Regions from separate parts of the Virgibacillus sp. W0430 genome, predicted to be linked through region 3. Evidence: predicted binding sites of a transcription regulator. Region 3 holds the regulator's gene; each other region holds the start of a gene.
The links. Region 3 encodes Rex, which represses fermentation and respiration genes when NADH is low (regulators of the CRP and FNR family bind a similar motif). Its sites were predicted from a motif close to TTGTGAAATATTTCACAA; they were not measured.

Region 1: ahlS (AhlS family quorum-quenching N-acyl homoserine lactonase) is a predicted target of Rex. The motif match lies at 4,818-4,835, and genes of this name have one in related genera.
Region 2: ACLIBH_RS10520 (cytochrome ubiquinol oxidase subunit I) is a predicted target of Rex. The motif match lies at 5,941-5,958, and genes of this name have one in related genera.

What each region holds. Positions count from the first base shown of each region.
Region 1 is NZ_JBPYCS010000014.1:56,898-63,985, reverse strand. Features, by position in the region: gene ACLIBH_RS09110 (TRAP transporter small permease) at 1-234, opposite strand, end outside; gene ACLIBH_RS09105 (TRAP transporter substrate-binding protein) at 304-1,362, opposite strand; gene ACLIBH_RS09100 (helix-turn-helix domain-containing protein) at 1,585-2,121, shown strand; gene ACLIBH_RS09095 (zinc-dependent alcohol dehydrogenase family protein) at 2,592-3,716, opposite strand; gene ahlS (AhlS family quorum-quenching N-acyl homoserine lactonase) at 3,753-4,601, opposite strand; gene ACLIBH_RS09085 (sigma-54 interaction domain-containing protein) at 4,862-6,232, shown strand; gene ACLIBH_RS09080 (hypothetical protein) at 6,784-6,969, shown strand.
Region 2 is NZ_JBPYCS010000020.1:1,248-8,335, reverse strand. Features, by position in the region: gene ACLIBH_RS10545 (AAA family ATPase) at 1-1,403, shown strand, start outside; gene ACLIBH_RS10540 (HAD family hydrolase) at 1,560-2,348, shown strand; partial or broken gene ACLIBH_RS10535 (IS5/IS1182 family transposase) at 2,938-3,130, opposite strand; gene cydS (cytochrome bd oxidase small subunit CydS) at 3,233-3,349, opposite strand; gene ACLIBH_RS10525 (cytochrome d ubiquinol oxidase subunit II) at 3,368-4,396, opposite strand; gene ACLIBH_RS10520 (cytochrome ubiquinol oxidase subunit I) at 4,398-5,738, opposite strand; gene ACLIBH_RS10515 (response regulator) at 6,183-6,539, shown strand; gene ACLIBH_RS10510 (2-hydroxyacid dehydrogenase) at 6,691-7,088, opposite strand, start outside.
Region 3 is NZ_JBPYCS010000045.1:6,132-13,219, reverse strand. Features, by position in the region: gene groL (chaperonin GroEL) at 273-1,907, opposite strand; gene groES (co-chaperone GroES) at 1,983-2,264, opposite strand; gene ACLIBH_RS13895 (lysostaphin resistance A-like protein) at 2,534-3,253, shown strand; gene ACLIBH_RS13890 (YdiK family protein) at 3,256-3,429, shown strand; gene ACLIBH_RS13885 (redox-sensing transcriptional repressor Rex) at 3,496-4,125, opposite strand; gene moaC (cyclic pyranopterin monophosphate synthase MoaC) at 4,115-4,615, opposite strand; gene ACLIBH_RS13875 (ABC-F family ATP-binding cassette domain-containing protein) at 4,782-6,719, shown strand; gene ACLIBH_RS13870 (FtsW/RodA/SpoVE family cell cycle protein) at 6,947-7,088, opposite strand, start outside.

The sequences.
Region 1 (7,088 bases), on a different contig from region 3:
AAACAAATCAAACATAGCAAGTTCTCCATTTTTAAGCGCCATGCTAGCACCAATGAAAGTAACCCAAATGAGACAGTAGCGAGCATATTCTTCGCTCCAAAAAATTGAAAACCCTAAAAACGTTCGAGCAAATACTTGCGCAATAATGACTAATGACATTGAACCGACTAAAACCATAAGCATATATTTAGAAATCGCGTAAATAAGATCAGTAGTTTTTCTTAATATCCACACACTTATCCCCCCGCTTGAAACAATAGATAAAAAGGATAAGAACTTTCTTATCCCATTTATCTGCTTTCCTTAGTTTTTAATATTTTCTACTTCTGTAATAAACTCTTTTATTAGCGGATGCTTATTGCCATATTCTTCATAAACAGGCTGAACTTTATCAATAAATGGCTGCATATCCTCAATCTCGTTAATATTTTTATCTAATTCATTCAACTCTTTTAACGCCTTTTTATCGATTTCTTCCATTTGTTCAACAATCCAAGTAGAGGTTTCATGTCCGGCTTCAGTTAAAATTTGTTTTTGTTCGTCTGAAAGCTCGTTATAAGTTGATAAATTCATTATATTAATATTTGGTGTAGGATATATACTTAATAATGAAATATACTCTGTCACTTCATGAAAGTTTTCATCGGTAAATGTAATTAAGTTTGTCTCATGTGCGTCGATTACGCCTGTTTGTAATGCGCTATAAAGCTCACCATAAGCCATTGGTGTCGGATTTGCACCGAGCGTATCAAAAATATCCAACATTAATGGGCTTTCCATCACTCGAATTTTTAAATCAGTAAAATCTTCCGGATTTTCCACCGGTGCTACGTTACTGCCAACATGTCTCATACCTGCGTTATTAATCCCTAATCCCCTTAACTGTAAATCTTCCAAGCTATTAAGCATTTCTTGCGCAACATCCGTTTTTAATGCTTCATTAAAAGTTGAATAATTATCAAATAAGAAAGGAATTGTTAATCCATCCATTACTGGCGTCGACCCACTAAAGATAGATGCGGAAATTAAAGCACCGTCCAACGTTCCATTTTGCACCATTTCCAACATATCCAATTCCTCACCAAGCTGGCCGCCTGGGAAAACTTCAATACGAATCTCACCATCCGATTTCTCTTCTACTAATTCTACATAGTGTCTAGCAGCCATATGATACGGGTGATTTTCCCCCTGTACGGCATGGCCTAATCTTAGCTCTACTATTTCGTTTGACTTTGTATTACTCGTATCATCTGTACCTGAACTACTCGTACTATCTGTACTAGAATTTTTGCCAGCACAAGCACTAATTAGGATTAGGAGCAGTACAAAAATCATAAATAGGACAGCAACACTTTTCTTCAACAGCTTCACACTCCTTTTATTTTTATTCCGTTACAACCGATAATTCTCCAACTATTAATAAATTTTCCGAAAAGTATAAACGTTTTGAATTATTTTATAGTATAATATTTACAAAGTCAACAAAATTTTTTAAATAACACTTCAATTTACAATTAGACATTCAGACAGTAATACGTAATGTAAATTATACAAACACTTATAGAAATTATTTAGGAGGTAATAATGAAGGATAATATTGGAGCACTTATAAAGAAATTACGTCTTGAGCAGCAATTAACATTAAAAGAAGTGTCACATCGAACAGGATTATCTATTAGCTTTTTATCTCAAGTGGAAAGGTCTAAATCTTCCATAACGTTGCAATCATTATCACGTATCGCTGAAGCATTTAATGTGAGTCGTAGCTACTTTTTTAACGATCATGCGACAAAATCCAGCCTATATAAAAGCAAAAGTAAAGATTTAAATTTTAAAGACTCTTATTTTATATACCAAAGCTTAACCGGTAATATGGAAAACCCTTTTTTTGAACCTATGCTCGTTATTCTACTGCAAAACGAAGAAAAAGAAATACCTTCCAGTCATAGCGGGCAAGAGTTTGTTTATGTGATAGAAGGCACACTCACTTTGGTTGTTGAAGACGAAGAATCATTATTAGAGGCCGGTAGTAGTTTTCATATTGAATCCAAAGTTTTACACACGTGGTTTAATAATTCTAATAAACCAGTAAAACTATTATACGTTTATGCTGCTAATTAATAGAATAAAATAGAACATCGCGCACGATCGAAATAGAAAGATTTAAGTATGTACAGTTAAACCCCAACTTGAACCCTATGAATTCTGAATGAAAATGAAAAAGATATGCTATTACTCACCTTATGCCAAACATAACAAGTATAAAACTAAATGACACAATCCAAGCGGAGACTAAAATATCATTTGAACATAAATCCATTATACTTTCCTTTAAGCTGATCATTAAAGAAGACCTTTTAAAACAAGCGTTTTTCTGTTGTTAAGTACGCTTTAGAACGTTAACAACCACTACATATCTATTTATTTACATTTAGACAACAATTCGCAATTAATTTCTTTAGTACAATTATATAACAATGACGAAAGCCTAGCTCAAAATAATCGCTAGGCTTATCCTTCTCTTATCGTGTGTGCATGTAATTCCAGGTTTTTTTAATCCACCATTCTTTATCCATTGTCGCACTTGTCAGCTACATCTTAACAACTAATCGATTTACTTCACCAGCATGCAGTCGATCAAATCCTTCATTAATTTCTTCTAGTGAAATCGTATCACTTAGTAGCTTATCAATCGGCAAGCGACCTTGTTTGTATAAGGAGACAAAACGCGGAATATCTCGTGCCGGAACACAGCTACCAACGTAAGAACCTTTTATTGTTCTTTCCTCTGCTGCTAGCGTTACTTGTGGCAATGCTATTTTATGCTCTGGATGTGGCAACCCAGTAGTAATTGTTTCCCCACCTCGACGTGTAATTTTATAAGCTAACTCAAGAGCTGGAACAGCACCAGCCGTTTCAAATACATATTCCAATCCACCATTCGAATAATTACGGATAGCTTCCTCAACGAACGACTCAGAAGAATTAAAGACAGCTGTTGCACCTAACTCCTTTGCAAACTTCAATTTATCCTCGTTAAGATCTATCGCAATAATTTCACGAGCACCTGCAGCGACAGCACCGAGCAAGGCACTTAAACCGACTCCGCCTAAACCGACGATTGCTACGGAACTTCCCATATTTAGTTTAGCTGTATTAACTACTGCACCCACACCAGTCAATACCGCACAACCAAATAAGGCCATAATTTCAAAAGGAACGGACGTATCCACTTTAACTAACGAATGTTGGTCAGCTACGATATAGTTCGAAAACGCACTCACCCCTAGATGATGATACACAGATTCATTTTGACGATGAAGCTTTTGCCCTCCACTTAGTAATTTACCATCTGTATTTGCTTTCGCACCTTCTTCGCATAATGCCGGCCTTCCCTCTGCACAAGGAAGGCATTCGCCACAGCTCGGAATGAATACGCAAACGACATGGTCGCCTTTCGTAAAATTGCGAACGCCTTCTCCTGTTTCAACTACAATACCAGCAGCTTCATGACCTAATGCCATAGGAACCGGCCTCGGTCGATTCCCATTTATAACAGACAAATCCGAATGACATAGACCGGCTGCTTTAATTTCAATTAAAACTTCACCGCGGTCTGGTTCTTTTAATTCCAGTTCTTCAATTTTTAGTGGCTGACTCTTTTTATATGGAGCTGGCAATCCCATTTCATGTAAGACAGCGGATTTTATTTTCATAACGTTCACCTCACATTACGAGTGCACTACCAGTGATTATTCGTAATACCCTTCTGTAGACTTAATGAAATTGGCAAATTGATCCGAATCATGCCCAAACCATACTTGTGAATTTGTATTTTTTTGAATGCGCTTTATTTTCTCAACCGCTTGTACATAGCCGAGTGAATCATAAATAATGCCAGGGATTTTAATTGGTGGCCCATAATTTTCTGCTGAATATACCGCATCCGAAGCTAAAATAATCCCCCCGGTTTCAGGCATATCAATGTGTAGACCGATTAGTCCCCATGCATGTCCACTTCCAAAATTTAATATTTTAATCCCTTCTACAAGCTCGATCTCATCCTCATTTCTGCCAATTGTTTTCCATTGCAGGTGATTTTTTATCCATGCATCGATATCCGCCCATATATAGGCTCCGCCTTTATTATGATCAGCATATGAACGAAGCGTTCCATTCAATTCATCTTCGTGAACAATAATTTTTGCTTCTGTGAACATTTCTAAGCATCCAGCATGATCCAAATGAAGATGGGATGCAACGACATACTTTATTTCTTCAGGACGAACGCCGAGCTGCTCCAACCGGTTAGGTAAATAACATTCTTCACTCGCTTCATACGGAAATGTTTTTTGCGTCATCTCTTCCCACCGGCCTTTTTCACCCATTGAGTTTGGATTACATGCTGTATCAAATAAAATCTTCCCCTCTGGATGATCAATTAGAACCGTATAAATAGGAAATTCTACAAATGTTGCTGGCTTATTTGGATCGTCCACATTCGCCGGGTTGTGCATTGCCACCATAAAATTTTTATCCATTCTCATCTTTCCATTGTCCATAACATATAACTTCGGTTTCGGTTTAATAATATTCGCCATACTATCCCCTCCATATGATAAGATTAATTGCTAAAACAGAGCCTCCTTTCTTTTTCCTTTCAATATATTTACTTGCAAGTACTATGCCAATTAACAAAAACACTGCCACACTTACGATTATAAAATCAGACTTTTCTTAATTCGGTGAATAAATTCTCCACTTATTGTGGACTACATGATACAATACACATAATTTCGGTTCTTAATTTCACCACCTTAAGAATTTTTTCACCATTTTGTTATTAGAGAGGCGTGGATTAATGAAAACTACGAACATACGAAACGAAATGCATACGATTTTAGAGTTCATTTCAGATGGTATTTATATCGTAGATCATAGCGGAAAAACACTTTACGTTAATAAATCGTATGAAGATATTTCAGGATTCTCCAGAGATGAATTAATTGGAAGACATATGAAGGACCTAACAGAAGAAGGCTATTTTAATCAATCTGTTTCTCTTTTAGTGCTAGAAAGAAAAGAAGAAGTATCCTTAATCCAACAATTAGGAAAACAAAGAAAAGATGTCATTGTAACAGGAAACCCAATCTTTATGAATGATGGAAAAATAAAATATATCATAACGAGCGTACGCGATATTACACAATTAAACGAATTAAAAAACAAACTGCAACGAGCGGAAAAGTTTTCAGAAATTCAAAACTACCGTTATATATTTGACTTGGATGATACAGACAAGCCTTCTATCCTTTATAACAGCTCCGTTATGCATACCATCGTTAAGAAAGTGGAACAGATTGCTGAGTTTCCGACAAATGTATTAATAACCGGGCCTTCAGGAGTAGGGAAAGAAGAAATCGCTAACTTAATTCATTATTTAAGCGACCGTAAAGAGAAACCAATTATAAAAGTAAACTGTGCCGCCCTTCCGGATAATTTATTGGAGTCGGAGTTATTTGGATATGAACCTGGAGCTTTTACAGGGGCAAACAAAGAAGGTAAAATCGGCTTACTCGAACTAGCAAATGAGGGCACTTTTTTACTTGATGAAATAGGGGAAATGCCACTCGCCTTACAAGTAAAGCTACTCCGAGTTATTCAAGAAAAAGAAGTGCAAAGAATAGGTGGGACAAAATCAAAACGCCTCGATATTCGTTTCATTTCTGCAACAAATCAAGATTTAACAAAAAAAGTTTACGAAGGCTCTTTTCGAGAAGATTTGTATTATCGACTAAAAGTTGTTGAACTGTCCATTCCCCCATTAAAAGAAAGAAGAGAAGATATTGAACCATTAGCGGAACACTTCTTTCATGCATTGAAGAAAAAGTTTCGAGTCGATAAAGAACTAGCGCCTTCAACTAAAGCGATGCTACAAACGTATGATTGGCCAGGAAACGTTAGAGAATTAAGAAATGTAATTGAAAATGTTCTCGTTTCCGTTCCAGACTATACCATTCGTCCCGACCATCTTCCAAACTCTTTTATTAAAACAAACGTTGAAAATGTAACTTCTTTAAAAGACCGAGTAAAAAATTACGAAAAAATGATTATTGAAAAGTCTATTCAAGAGTACGGATCTATAAGAAAAGCAGCTAAAGCACTTAATGTCCATCATTCCACTCTCGTTAAAAAAATAAAAAGTTGGGATGAGGAAGTAGAAGGGATTTAGGTGTAAGAGCAAGCCACTAATAAAAAAGATATAATATTAAACTCCTAGATTCGTTATAAACACTAGGAGTTTTTCACTCGTTGCTCTTAACTCTCCGGTACCTCAACCCTTTTTTATAAAACACTTATCCAATCTAAACAAATTATAATACAGACCTACCAAAGTATGCGTAAAATGTTTGTGGGGGAACAGATGCACGAATCTAAGTAGATAATATGTGATCAATTTTACTTCGAACGATATACACATGAATAACACCATTGATGTTCACTGCAGGTGGATGCTTTCCGCGGGCACGGCTTCAGCCTCCTCGGAAAGCGTAGTGTATATCTACTGCGGTCGGTAGGAATCAATACTAAAATTAACGAATACAAAGAGAGGTTTTTTTACTTCTTAAAATAACACCCACAAATACTTGACTCAATCCCTACCAAAAATTAACTGGCCACATATTTAAATATCGGCTAGAATAGATAGGATTATTGTATAAAAAAATATAAAAATTCCGACTCTTGTTGGAGAACAACATATAATAAAGGAGGGAAATCCTAATGACAATTACAAAAATAATACCACTCGCACTCATTATTATTACCGGAATCATTCCTTGTCTACCGTTTGTTTACACAGCTGAAATATTCGGTTTTAACGGATCCGTGTTTTTCGCATTAACAGGCTTTTTTTCTGTATGTATAGCCCTCGTTATCCACCAGTGGTTATTCGAAAAAGGAAAGTGAATATATTGAATTAAGTGTATAACGGTTGAAAATATTTACACGAAAGAACATTCCAATCCTTACTACAACTATGTGGCTTTTTTGAGTAGGAAAAAGCAGGAAGCATCATACACCTATTC
Region 2 (7,088 bases), on a different contig from region 3:
ATAGGGATAAGTTGAACAAATCGCGCTTACAAGAATTCAAAGAGGCACTGCAGCAATACGGTATCCAGGATAGTGAAGCAGAACAAGAAATGGAACGCCTCGTAAATGAAGGAAAGCAATTAAAAGTAGAAGTAGCTAATATGGAGGCAAACAGAAAAAGACTAACAAAACTAAAAGATGCACACGAGCAATTAGTAAGCGAGCATAAACGGTTGGAAGAAGAATATAAAGAAATACAAGAAACATATGTAAATCAGAAGTCAAATTATGACACAAATTGTGCTGTGCAAAAGGAAAGAGTACGCGCTATCCCTGAAAATGCTCGTTCCTTATCTGCGCTTGAGCAACAAATTACAGAAGCAGAAACAAAGAAAACGCAGCTTTTGAACGCATGGGAAATGGCACAGAGAAATTTTCAGCAGGCACAGGAAGCAGAAACGAGAGCAAATGCGAATTCCAAACATGCAAAACAGCAATGGGACGAAGCAAAAAGAAAGTGCAGTGAATTAGAAACACATTTTTTTGCTATGCTTAAAGAGTCTGACTTTCCATCAGAGAGTAAGTATGAAGAAGCAAAAATGTCTTCAGCTGATCGACAGAGCTTGAAGGAAAAAATAAATAACTTCAAACAAAATGTTTCTACAATACACCACCAAGTCAAAGAACTGCAAGACGCGTTAAAAGATAAACAAAAAAAAGACCTTACAGAGATTCACGCCCAATTGCAACACTTGAAGCAAGCGTATGAGCAAGCACTTAAAATATTTAATTTATCAAAAGATTACCTCAAGGAAGCGCATTCGATAAAAGAAAAAATTGAAAATACGTATCAAAAGGTAAGAAGGCAAGAAGAAAAGCTGGTACTCCTTACTGATTTATATGATGTAATTAGAGGACAAAACAGTCAAAAGATTTCTTTTGAACGGTATTTGCAAATGGAATATTTGGAGCAAATAATTGATGCGGCAAACCATAGATTGAAACGGTTATCGAATGGGCAGTTTTTATTAATGCGCAGCGATCGTCAAGAAACACATGGGCGTCAAAGTGGACTTGCCCTAGATGTGTATGATGCGTATACAGGACAAACACGTGATGTAAAATCACTCTCAGGAGGGGAGAAGTTTAACGCAAGCCTTAGTTTAGCTTTAGGGATGTCTGATGTAATTCAGTCCTTTCAAGGCAATATTGCAATTGATACGATGTTTATTGATGAAGGATTTGGTTCTCTTGATGAAGAGTCATTATATAAAGCAATTGATACGTTAATTGAACTCCAACGTTCTGGACGAACGATCGGCGTGATTTCGCATGTGAAGGAGCTAAAAGCAATGTTCCCAGCTATACTAGAAGTAACTAAAACGAATGAAGGCAGCAGCAAAACAAAATTTATTATCCAATAACGTATCGACGGAGCAGAGTAATATTTGATGAAAAATTTCGCGGAAATTTTACAGAAATCAATAAGAAAAGATAACGTACAAAAATAGTAAAAGCAGATAACAAAAATATATGATAAGCTAAGTGCTAACAGAGGAATCGAGAAAGGGAGATGCAGCATGATAAAGGCAATAATTTTTGATTTAGATGATACTTTATTATGGGATGAACGAAGTGTTCAAGAAGCTTTTAAAAAAACGTGTGAAATTGCAAACAAAAAGTATAACGTTGATCCTGAATTATTGGAAGAAAAGGTTCGCCAGCAGGCACGCAAGTTGTATGCAACGTACGAAACATACGATTTCACAAAAAACATTGGTATAAATCCGTTTGAAGGTCTGTGGGGAGATTTTGATGACGCTGGAGAGTCGTTTCAAAAAATGAAGGAAATCGTTCCGCACTACCGCACCAATGCATGGACAAGAGGATTAAAAGAGGTTGGCATTGAAGATGAAGCATTTGGGTATGAGCTGGCAGAAACATTTCCAGTAAAACGAAAAGAGAGTGTTTTTGTCTATGAGGAAACGTTTACCGTGCTTGATCAGTTAAAAGGAAAGTACAAATTAGCACTGTTGACGAACGGGTCGCCAAGCTTACAACAAACAAAGCTGGAAATTACACCTGAGCTCGTACCATATTTTGATCCTATAATTATTTCAGGGAATTTTGGTAGCGGCAAACCAGACCCTGCAATCTTTACTCATGCGCTTGAAGAGCTAGATGTACGTGCAAACGAAGCAATAATGGTCGGAGATAATCTAATGACGGATATTTTAGGCGCCTCAAAGGTTGAAATTGCGTCCGTTTGGATTAACCATCATGATAAGGTAAGTGATAAGGTAAAACCAACGTATGAAATTACACGTTTAAAAGAAGTGCTTCCTCTTGTAAATGATTTAAGTAAATAATAGTGACGTACAATGATTGATATAACATATAAAGTAAATTTAAAACAGAGAAAAGCAGTTTGATAGTAGCGGCATACTATGGTTCTTTGTCAAATCACGTTGGTGATGTAATTTAAGTCGAGGAAAACGTACTAATGAAGTAGAACGATAACATCAGCTTGCGCTCTAATTTCGCTCATTTACACTACAGCTGACAGGCTTTTCGTGAGTACGGCCTCAGCTTCTGTAGCTCGTTAGTGAAAGAATATCCTTCACATTTGCCTATCAAAAAGTAATGTGATTTTTCTTCACTATCGTCATATATTGTACAACCCATACTAGTGAGCCAATTTCATAATAGCCATTTTTAAAAAAACACAAAGGAACAGAATTTTAAAATCGATTTAAAAATTTAAATCGAGATTGGTGTCTGCGTCCCATCCGGATCCACTCCGCTTTCCGTAGGCAACGCCTCAACTAATTTTAAAAGGTTGCCCTAAAACTTTTAAAATGGATTTTCGGCTGTTGCTATTCCTGCAGGAGTCTGCGTGGATCCGGATTCCACACAGACGAGTTGGTGTTGCTATGCTTGGTTGAATGCTGCATGAATTCAATCAACTGCTAATTTAGATGCATTGTACATTAAGGTGACGATACCAAAATGAATTTTTGCTCGTTTACCTGGTCTGTAACGAACTTTGTTTAATTGAAAAGAGCTCTTTAAGATACGCATTAATTCGTTCGGCTGTACGTCGATTATAGATAATTTCCCAAGCTTTTGATCCCCGAGCTGGAACTATGAAATTCATTCTATTAGCAAAATAATTAAAAGAAGTCAAACCGTCCATCGCTTAAATGGTGGACTGTTTGACTTCTTATACATCTTAACAGGTATGTTCTAAACTCTACTCCGTTTTATCTCGTTCAGCTACAGATTTGTCTTTCGGAGCGACCCAAAAGACAAACAGAATTGCTAAAATCAGGACAATAAAAGGTGCAAAAAACATAATAAACTCATTCATATATATGTCACCCTTCCATTAATAATGATCCGATTTTCCTTTTACATAATCCTTATTGAACAAAAACAGACGTAATAAAAGGTAAAGTGAAGGTAATAATAATGCTAAGCCGGCTATAAATGCTACAATAAGTGAAATGGCCATCGCCTCATTTGTAAAGCTATCGTAAAGTGTTAAGTGCGGGTAAAGCAAGTATGGGTAGTGAGATAACCCATAGCCGTAAAAGGCAAATGCAAACTGCCCGACTAACAAGCCAAATGCAAGTCCATAGTTTGACTTTTTCCATAGTAACCAAACAGTACCGACAAATAACAAGAAAGATAAACCAAACACCCACCATAAATCAAGCATTCGATTGAAATGTTCTTCATTGTGAAAGCTTAATTCATAGATTATTCCCCCAGCAGTAATAATAGTTGGCAAAGACCATATTAAAGCATATTTACGCATTAGATTTGTAGCAGGTACATCGTTTGCTTTATTCGCATACCAAGTGAGAAACACTGCTGATATATACAGCACTGCTACAACACTTAAAAATACGATGCTCCAAGTTAACGGACTTGTAAACAAAGCCCAGTAGTCGAGTACAGGCTGATTATTTTCAATTGAGACGAAGCCACCTTCTGATATCGTTAAAACTATAGATAAGGAGGCTGGTAGGAATAAACCAGATAGTCCATACATAAAGGAATAGCCTTTATGCCCTCTTGAACCATACGTTTCAAAGGCATAATAGGAACCACGAACAGCAAGTAATAGAATCGCGATACTGACAGGCACGAGCAAGGTCGTACCGTAGTAAAAGGCCGTTTTAGGAAAAAAGCCAACAATCCCAACAAAGAAGAACACAAGAAAAACATTTGTAACTTCCCAGACCGGCGAAAGGTATCTTTGAATAATTTTGGTTAATATGTGCTCTTTATCCGTAATTAAATTGTACGCATTGAAAAAGCCAGCACCAAAGTCAATTGAACCAATAATGACGTATCCAAACAGAAATGTCCACAGTACCATAATTCCGATAATTTCTAAATCGAGCGTCATATTAAACCCCACCTTTTTCCGCATGACGTTCTTCGAGCTCTCGTTCTACTGGATTTCTTTTGAACATGCGGCGTAGGACAACAACAGAGCCTATACCAAGCACAACATATAATCCAGCAAATAAAACGAGCATCAAATCGACTTGGTTACTTGAAGTGGCCGCATCGGCTGTTTTCATAATACCCCGAAGAACCCATGGCTGACGACCAACCTCAGCCATCCACCAACCAGCTTCAATTGCAATAATGGATAAAGGTCCACCTAATACAATTAACCAGCGGAACCAACGACTTTGAACAAACGCCCAAGACTTTTTAACGCCTAACCAGAAAACACCCGCCAAGAATATCATCCACATTCCGATAAATACCATTAGGTTAAATAAATAGTGAATAGATAGAGGAGGAATTTCATCCTCTGGGAACTGATCCAGTCCAATAACTTCAGCTGTTGGATCATTGTGCGCTAATATACTTAATGCATACGGTATTTCAAGTGCATATTTTGTTTCACCGTCTTTTAAAATCCCAAAAAGAATGAGTGGTGCAGCTTCCTCTGTTTCAAAATGCCATTCCGCAGCCGCCAATTTTTCCGGTTGGTATTCAGCTAAATATTTACCAGAAAAATCTCCGATAAGGGCAGCAGCAATGGAGAAAATTAATCCGACTTTCATTGTTAAGTATAGAGCTTTTTTATGATAGACGTGATTCGAGCCTTTTAACAAACGAAAAGCGGCAATGGATGCTAATATAAATGCAGAAGTCATAAAAGCAGTCGCCACAACGTGGGCTACTTTCGTCGGCATGGCCGGATTAAACATAGCAAGGATTGGGTTAACGTTGACAAGTTGACCGTTTACAATATCGAAGCCTTGTGGCGCGTTCATAAAAGCATTAACCATAGTAATAAATACGGCTGAAAACGCAGCACCAAGTGCAACAGGAATCAATAGAAGCATATGCTTTTTTTGATTTTCAAATCGATCCCACGTATATAAATAAATTCCTAAGAAGATTGCTTCAAAGAAGAATGCAAATGTTTCCATAAAAAGCGGTAATGCAATGACGTTTCCGGCTAATTCCATAAAATTAGGCCATAAGAGCGATAATTGCAACCCAATTGCAGTTCCAGTTACAACACCAACAGCAACGGTAATTACAAATCCACGCGTCCAACGTCTAGCAAGCAAGATATAATGCTCATCATTCTTTTTGATACCTACCCACTGAGCAAGCATGATCATGAGTGGAACCCCTACACCAATTGTTGCGTATATAATATGAAAAGATAAAGTTAACTCGGTTAAAACCCGACTAAGAAATACAGAATCAGCATCGAACATATATAAAGCCTCCTTTTTTATCCGCCAAAAACCCGCCCAAGAATGGACAGTAACATAATAATTGCAACACTAAAGGCTAGCCACATTAAGATTTTGTCATGTTTTTTATACATGTTATACACCCCACTTCTTATACTTTACCCGATATTCAGCAAGTTTATTGCACTGATTTTGTCAATTTGCCTACAGTATGATGATCAAAATGTGACAGTTTTAACAAACTCAAATTCAGCTGATATGCAGTCTTTTTAAGTATTTAAAGATTAATGCATCGCGATTAATTCATTTAATTAAATAATTTGGCTAGTATAATTTTTTTATAAAATGTTGAAAATTCCCCTTTTTTCGTTTAATATAAAATCGATCAGACGGGGAAAGATTAGTTGTTGTTTAAAATTGCAAAATTATTTTAAAAACAATCATAACACTGGAGGGCAATTAATTGTGGCAAAAATATTAGTAACAGATGATGCAGCTTTTATGCGAATGCAACTAAAAGATATATTAACAAAATTAGGGCATGAAGTTGTTGCAGAAGCAGCGAATGGTATAGAGGCTATTGATAAATTTAAAGAAACTACACCAGACTTAATAACGATGGATATAACGATGCCTGAAATGAATGGTGTAGAGGCAGTAAAAGAGATCAAAAAACTAAATACCGATGTGAAAATTATAATGTGCTCCGCAATGGGTCAGCAGGGAATGGTCGTAGATGCAATTCAGGCGGGAGCAATGGATTTTATTGTAAAGCCTTTTACGGAAGATCGAATTAAGGAAGCATTAGATAAAGCATTATAAACAAAGGGCCCTGAACGATTTACAAAATGTGTAAACTCCTTCAAGGCCCGATTTATTTTTAAAGCGACAGTCAATTCGAAAAAAAACTTAATAATAATTGGATTTCGTATTAAACAATTCGCTATTTAATGGCATTAAGAAAAAAATTAACTTATTTCTCTTTCCATACCTCTTTATTGATTAATGTTGGAGGCATTTCACCTTTAAGTCCAGCTTCAAGGTTTTTGGCAGCTAGTTTCGACATTGCTAGCTCGGTTTCAAACGTCGAGGATCCTATATGTGGTAACGTGACAACATTTTTCATATCTAATAAAGGGTTATCGTGATTGACAGGCTCCTGTTCAAATACATCTAGCCCAGCAGCGGCGATCTCCCCATTTCGTAAAGCTTCAATAAGATCTTTTTCAACAATCGTTTTACCACGAGAGCCATTGATGAAAATGGCATTCTCCTTCATTTTTTCAAATTCTCTTCTCCCAATCATGCCTTCCGTTTCTTTTGTCAAAGGTGTAATTAAGACAATGAAGTCAGCCTTGCTTAATAGGTTAT
Region 3 (7,088 bases):
TCTACTACCGCTTAAACGACTTATATCTACTTGTTTCTTTATACCGCTTTGTTTATTTCATCCTACAATTAAAAAATCCTTAATTCAATAATAGAAATTAAGGTAGTATAATAATGGTTTTATATTCGCTAATACAGAAAGAAAAAAGAGGCTTCTCACAAGTTTGGACAACTCATGAGAAGCCTACATTAATCTTTCCTATGTTAGCAAAATGTTAGCATTTTGCTGACAGTCTACATAAAACCTTGTCGTATCAAGGGTTTAGAGACTAATTACATCATACCCGGCATGCCGCCGCCCATGCCGCCCATGTCAGGCATTCCGCCACCTGCGTCTTCTTCAGGTAGGTCAGCGACTACTGCTTCGGTAGTTAGGAACATGGATGCAACAGATGCTGCGTGCTGTAATGCAGAACGTGTAACTTTTGTTGGGTCAACGATACCAGCGTCAATCATGTTTACCCAGTCGCCTTTTGCTGCGTCGAAACCAACGCCAACTGCTTCACCTTTTAGACGTTCAACAACGATTGAGCCTTCAAGTCCAGCGTTTTCTGCGATTTGACGAACTGGTTCTTCTAGTGCGCGCAATACAATGCTTGCACCAGTTGCCTCATCATCTTCAAGTGATAACTCAGCTACTTTATGGTAAACGTTCACAAGTGCAGTACCACCACCAGAAACGATTCCTTCTTCAACAGCGGCACGTGTTGAGTTAAGTGCGTCTTCCATACGTAGCTTACGCTCTTTTAATTCTGTTTCTGTTGCAGCTCCAACTTTAACAACTGCAACGCCGCCAGCTAGCTTAGCTAGACGTTCTTGTAGTTTTTCTTTATCAAATTCAGAAGTTGTTTCTTCAGCTTGTGCACGGATTTGTGCGACACGGGAAGAAATTGCTTCTGGATTACCTGAGCCTTCAATAATTGTCGTATTTTCTTTAGAAACAACTACTTTTGATGCGCGACCGAGCTGAGATACTTCTGTACTCTTAAGGTCAAGTCCAAGATCCTCAGTAATCACTTCGCCACCAGTTAAAATAGCGATGTCTTCAAGCATTGCTTTACGACGGTCACCAAAGCCAGGAGCTTTAACTGCTACTGCGTTAAATGTTCCACGTAGTTTGTTTACAACTAATGTTGCAAGTGCTTCGCCTTCTACATCTTCCGCAATTAGAAGAAGTGGCTTGCTCTCTTGTACGACTTTTTCAAGTACTGGCAATACTTCTTGAATATTGGAGATCTTTTTATCTGTAATCAAGATGTACGGATCTTCCAATACTGCTTCCATTTTATCTTGGTCAGTAACCATGTAAGGTGAAGCGTATCCACGATCAAATTGCATACCTTCCACTACTTCAAGCTCTGTAGAGAAGCCTTTTGATTCTTCAATCGTAATTACACCATCGTTACCAACGCGTTCCATTGCTTCAGCAATTAGCTTACCAACTTCATCGTCTCCAGAAGAAATTGCTGCAACCTGTGCGATGGATTCTTTATCTTCAATGTTCTTGGAAATAGACTTCAATTCAGTAACTGCCGCTTCAACTGCTTTTTCAATACCACGACGGATACCTACTGGATTTGCTCCAGATGTAACGTTTTTCAAACCTTCGCGAATCATTGCTTGAGCCAACACGGTAGCTGTTGTAGTACCGTCCCCAGCAACATCGTTTGTTTTAGATGCAACTTCAGATACGAGCTGTGCACCCATGTTTTCGAAACGATCTTCTAATTCGATTTCTTTTGCAATTGTTACACCGTCATTTGTAATGAGTGGTGAACCAAATTTTTTATCTAAAACAACATTACGACCTTTAGGTCCTAATGTAACTTTTACTGCGTTCGCTAACGTATCAACACCTTTAAGTAAAGAACGACGTGCATCTTCGCTAAACTTAATTTCTTTAGCCATATTTATAATAACCTCCTTGAATAGTTAGGTAAGTATATAAGCGTTATTCACACAAATACGAAAACAATTGTCTTCTTAGTTAACAACTGCTAAAATATCATTCTCGCGTAGAATTAAGTATTCAGTACCTTCATATTTCACTTCAGTACCTGCAAATTTTGAGAAAATAATACGGTCTCCTTCTGCAACTTCTAAAGCGACTCTTTCGCCATTTACAATTGCACCGGAACCAACTGCAACTACTTTACCTTCTTGAGGTTTTTCTTGTGCAGAATCTGGAAGTACAATACCGCTTGCAGTCTTTTCCTCTTGCTCGACAAGCTCAATCACAACACGATCTCCTAGTGGTTTAATCATGTGACAGCCTCCTTAATTCAATAATGGATTTTCATTATTAGCACTCAGTCACGTTGAGTGCTAATACCAATTATTATGATAAATAATGTATATAAAAAATGCAAGCATTATCTTTTAATTTTTAAAAATAAATATAAATCGTTCTAATATGTATGATTCGTGAAATATGCTACTATCATAATAGCGTTTTCCCTTTGTTTTTTTAAACAATTTGTTTATGATAAGTTTTACGCTCAAATTACATACAATGCTAAAGGAGTCGTTGTTTTTTGGCAAAGCGATATTGGTACGTCATTATCACATACGTTATCATGCAGTTTTCTACATTTATTGTTACACCTTTACTTTACACTCTCTTACCGATTAGTAAAATGAACGCTGCTATTTATTGGAGTGTGGCTAGCTTTATTATTGGACTGGTTATCGTTTTATTTTTAATGAAACCAGATATGAAGCAGATGCCTTCCCGGGATGCTGCCAATAGCTCCTCGATTGTCTTATGGAGTATTGTCGGTGTTTTCATGGCTTACACCGCTCAATTTATAGCTATTTATATCGAAACAGAATGGTTAGGAATTACGATAGGCTCTGAAAACACTGCGATGATTGTAGAAATATCACGAATGGCACCAATTTTTATTATCATCCCTGCAGTAATTGCTCCGATATTGGAAGAAATAATTTTTCGAAAGATTATTTTTGGTTCGTTATATAAAAGAACCAATTTCTTTATTGCTGCAATTATTTCGGCACTTGTTTTTGGCTTCATCCATGGCGAGCCGATCCATATATTAATCTATGCGTCAATGGGATTTGTATTTGCGTTTCTATATGTACAAACAAAACGAATTATTGTTCCGATCATCGTTCATATGTGTTTAAATACGATTTCGGTCAGCTTACAGCTGCTGTTTGATCCAGAAGACTTGGATCGTATGCTTGAAAAGCAACAAGAGGTAATGACGATATTGGGGGCTTGGTTATTTTGATTATGGCGATTGTTTATTTATTAATGGGCGTTTTATTTACGTATATTGCCATTCAAAGCGCACAAAATACAGGCTGGAGCTTTACAACAATTTTGCTTACATTAATTGCAACGCTTGACTTCGGTGTTGGCATACGATTGATGAAAATGTATCTTTTCCCTAAAAGAAATAAGTAACTCACTAAATAACGATTAAAATGCAAAACATCCGGCAAAGGGAGCTCTAATTGCCGGATGTTTTAATTATGTATGAAGTGGATAATGCTTTAAGAAATAAACCAACGCCTGTAATTCGACAGATAAATCGATATGATGGACACGTACGTGATCTGGGACAGAGATTCGTGCAGGCGTAAAATTTAAAATGCCATCTATCCCATGAGCAACGAGTGTGTTTGTAATCTCATCTGCAGATACTGCCGGGACAGTTAAAATAGCGACTCGAACATCGCCTAACTTTTCTTCTAATTGATCGATATGGTAGATCGGAACACCTGCTACCTCTGTACCAATCTTACTGGAATTTGTATCAAAGCCAATCACAATTTTTGTATTATTGTTACGTAAAAAATTGTAGTTTAAAAATGCTGTTCCAAGATTGCCAACACCTATTAAAGCGACTTCTGTCAATTCATCCTGATCAAGCGTTTTTCGAAAAAAACCGAGTAAATATTCCACATTGTATCCATACCCTTTTTTACCTAATGCCCCAAAGTACGAAAAGTCTCTCCTAATCGTTGCCGGGTCTACTTTAACTGCTTCGCTTAATTCTTTGGATGATACGCGTGTTTTCCCTTGATAATTCAAATTGTTTAAAAAGCGATAGTATAATGGCAATCTTTTTGCCGTTGCTTGTGGAATCTTATTGCTCATGATTATCGTCCCCCCGATAATAATCTCCTGATTTACCACCTTTTTTCTCTATTAAATATGTTTGTCCAATTACCATTCCTTTATCGATCGCCTTACACATATCGTATATCGTCAAGGCTGTTGCCGACGCTGCTGTTAACGCTTCCATTTCAACGCCAGTACTCCCTTTTGTTTTGACAAAGGCCTGGATAATAAGTTCATAGCGATCGTCATTTACTTCCCAATCAAATGTAATATCAACTCCTTTTAGTTGAAGCGGATGGCACATCGGTATCCACTCAGATGTTTTTTTTGCCGCCATAATACCTGCAACTTGTGCAACGGCGAGGACATCGCCTTTTTCAATGGATCGAACATTTATTTTAGTATAGATTTCTTTTGTTACAAATACACTCGTTCGTGCCAGCGCTGTTCGTTCAGTCTCATTTTTATTGCTTATATCGACCATTCGCGCTCTGCCTTGATCATTAAAATGAGTGAATTTTGCCATATAGTTCATCTCCAGTTTAATAGTCTATTCCCATTTTAACAGATATTCGAGCACAAAACGTACTATTTAACCCATTATCATTGCTAGGTGATGAAATTGAAGCTAAACTGAAACGTAGCAACTCTTTTTATTTCAAACGATTGTCCAAGCAATTAGAGGTGAACATATGATTATTATGCAATTAAACAATGTATCAAAAGCGTTTGGTGCAGAAGATATTTTAGCGAATATAAAGCTAGATATAAAACGTAAGGATCGAATTGCTATAGTAGGTCGAAATGGCGCTGGGAAGTCCACTCTGCTGAAAATAATGAGTGGGGAGTTGGCTTTCGACAGCGGAGAGCTAATTAAACCGAAGGAAGTATCTGTCGGTTATTTACCTCAGCATACGAGCCTTGAATCGAATAAAACAATTTGGAATGAAATGCTGGACGTTTTTCAAGATGTTATCGAGCAACAGGAGGAGCTCCAACGCCTGCAAAACCAAATGCAAGAAGCGGCGGAGTTGGATACCGCTGCATATAAAAGCTTATTGTCCGATTATGACAAAAAGCAACAAGCGTTTGAACAAAATGGCGGATATCAGTATGAATCGGAAATAAAAGCTGTATTAGCTGGGCTTCACTTTACAGACATCGATTATCATACCCCGATTCATACGTTGAGCGGTGGTCAAAAAACACGACTCGCTTTAGGGAAGCTCTTACTACAAAGCCCAGATTTACTTATTCTTGATGAGCCGACAAACCATTTAGATATTGAAACGTTAACATGGTTAGAAAGATATTTGAACTCTTACAGCGGCTCTATTGTAATCGTCTCGCATGATCGATATTTCCTAGATAAAACCGTAAACATTGTCTATGAGCTGTCCCGAAACCAGTCTAAAAAGTATTACGGCACGTATAGCCGATTCCTCGAAATGAAAGCAGCCGCATTTGAACAGGAATGGAAGCTGTATGAAAAGCAACAAGCAGAAATAAAAAACATGGAAGATTTTATTCAAAGAAATATTGCTCGCGCATCTACGACAAAAAGAGCACAAAGTAGACGAAAACAGCTTGCTAGGATGGAGCGAATGGATCGACCACTCGGTGCGGAATCGTCTGCTTCTTTTTCCTTTGAAATTAATCACACGAGCGGAAATGATGTTTTAAAAGTAAACGATTTTTCCTATTATTATACCAACCAGAAAGAGCCTGTATTTGAACATGCTACCTTAAACATCCAACGTGGGGAGAGCGTTGCACTTGTTGGAGCAAATGGAGTAGGAAAAACAACCTTTCTAAGAGCTATTCTTGACAACAAAAATAATGAAACAGAAACGATTCAATTAGGTTCAAACGTGCAGATAGGCTACTATGATCAAGAGCAAGCCGATTTAACCTCGTCCAAAACGGTCCTTGCAGAGTTATGGGACGAATATCCGTCTGTAAATGAAAAGGATATTCGAACCGTTCTTGGGAACTTTTTGTTTTCTGGTGACGACGTTTTAAAGCACGTCCAAACATTAAGTGGTGGTGAAAAAGCACGTTTAGCACTTGCGAAGCTTATGATGCAGCGGGCTAATTTGCTTATTTTAGATGAACCGACGAACCATTTAGATATCGATAGTAAAGAAGTTCTGGAAGCCGCATTACTAAATTATCCGGGCACGATATTATTTGTTTCCCATGATCGTTATTTTATTAACAAGCTTGCTGACCAAGTCGTTGAATTAAAACAAGATGGCACAACTGTCTATCTAGGTAACTATGATTACTACTTAGAAAAACAGCAAGAGGAAATAGAGATTATGCAATTGGAACAAACGGAAGTGAACGAGCCGAAAAAGATTACCGATCGAAAGCTCTCCTTTCAGCAGGACAAGGCTCTTCAAAGGGAACAACGAAAACAGCAACGACTCGCAAAAAAACTAGAAGAAGACATTGAAATGGTTGAGATAGAAATTACAGAGCTAGAAAAGCAAATGGCTCAGCCGGAAGTTTTCCAAGATCATGAAAAAGCACACGCATTAATGATCCAAGTAGATAAGGAAAAAGAAAAGCTAGATAAACTTATGGATGAGTGGGCTTCCGTTCAGGAAAATATCCTTGAAGAGTGAATAGTCTGCAACAAAAACCGAAGTCGAACAAGCCCCTAATAAAAGTGGACTTGTTCGACCTCTTTTTCGATACTCTATTGTTTATTGGTTTTCAGATGACCGAGAGAAAAAAAGGAAAGCTCACCATCCCCTCCCCCCGCACAAAGCGAGTATAGTCTGTGAGCAATCAAGGTAAGAAAGCTTTTTATCCATTTTTACCTAAATGTTCCTAACTAAAAGAAACGGGTTTATTTAAATAGATAATCGTCCTGTCTTGAGCATTCTACTGCTACTCGATAAACGAGACCGTACCCGATCATTGTCGATAAAACCGAACTGCCTCCATAGCTAATTAGTAAAAGAGGTATACCTGTTATCGGCATAATTCCA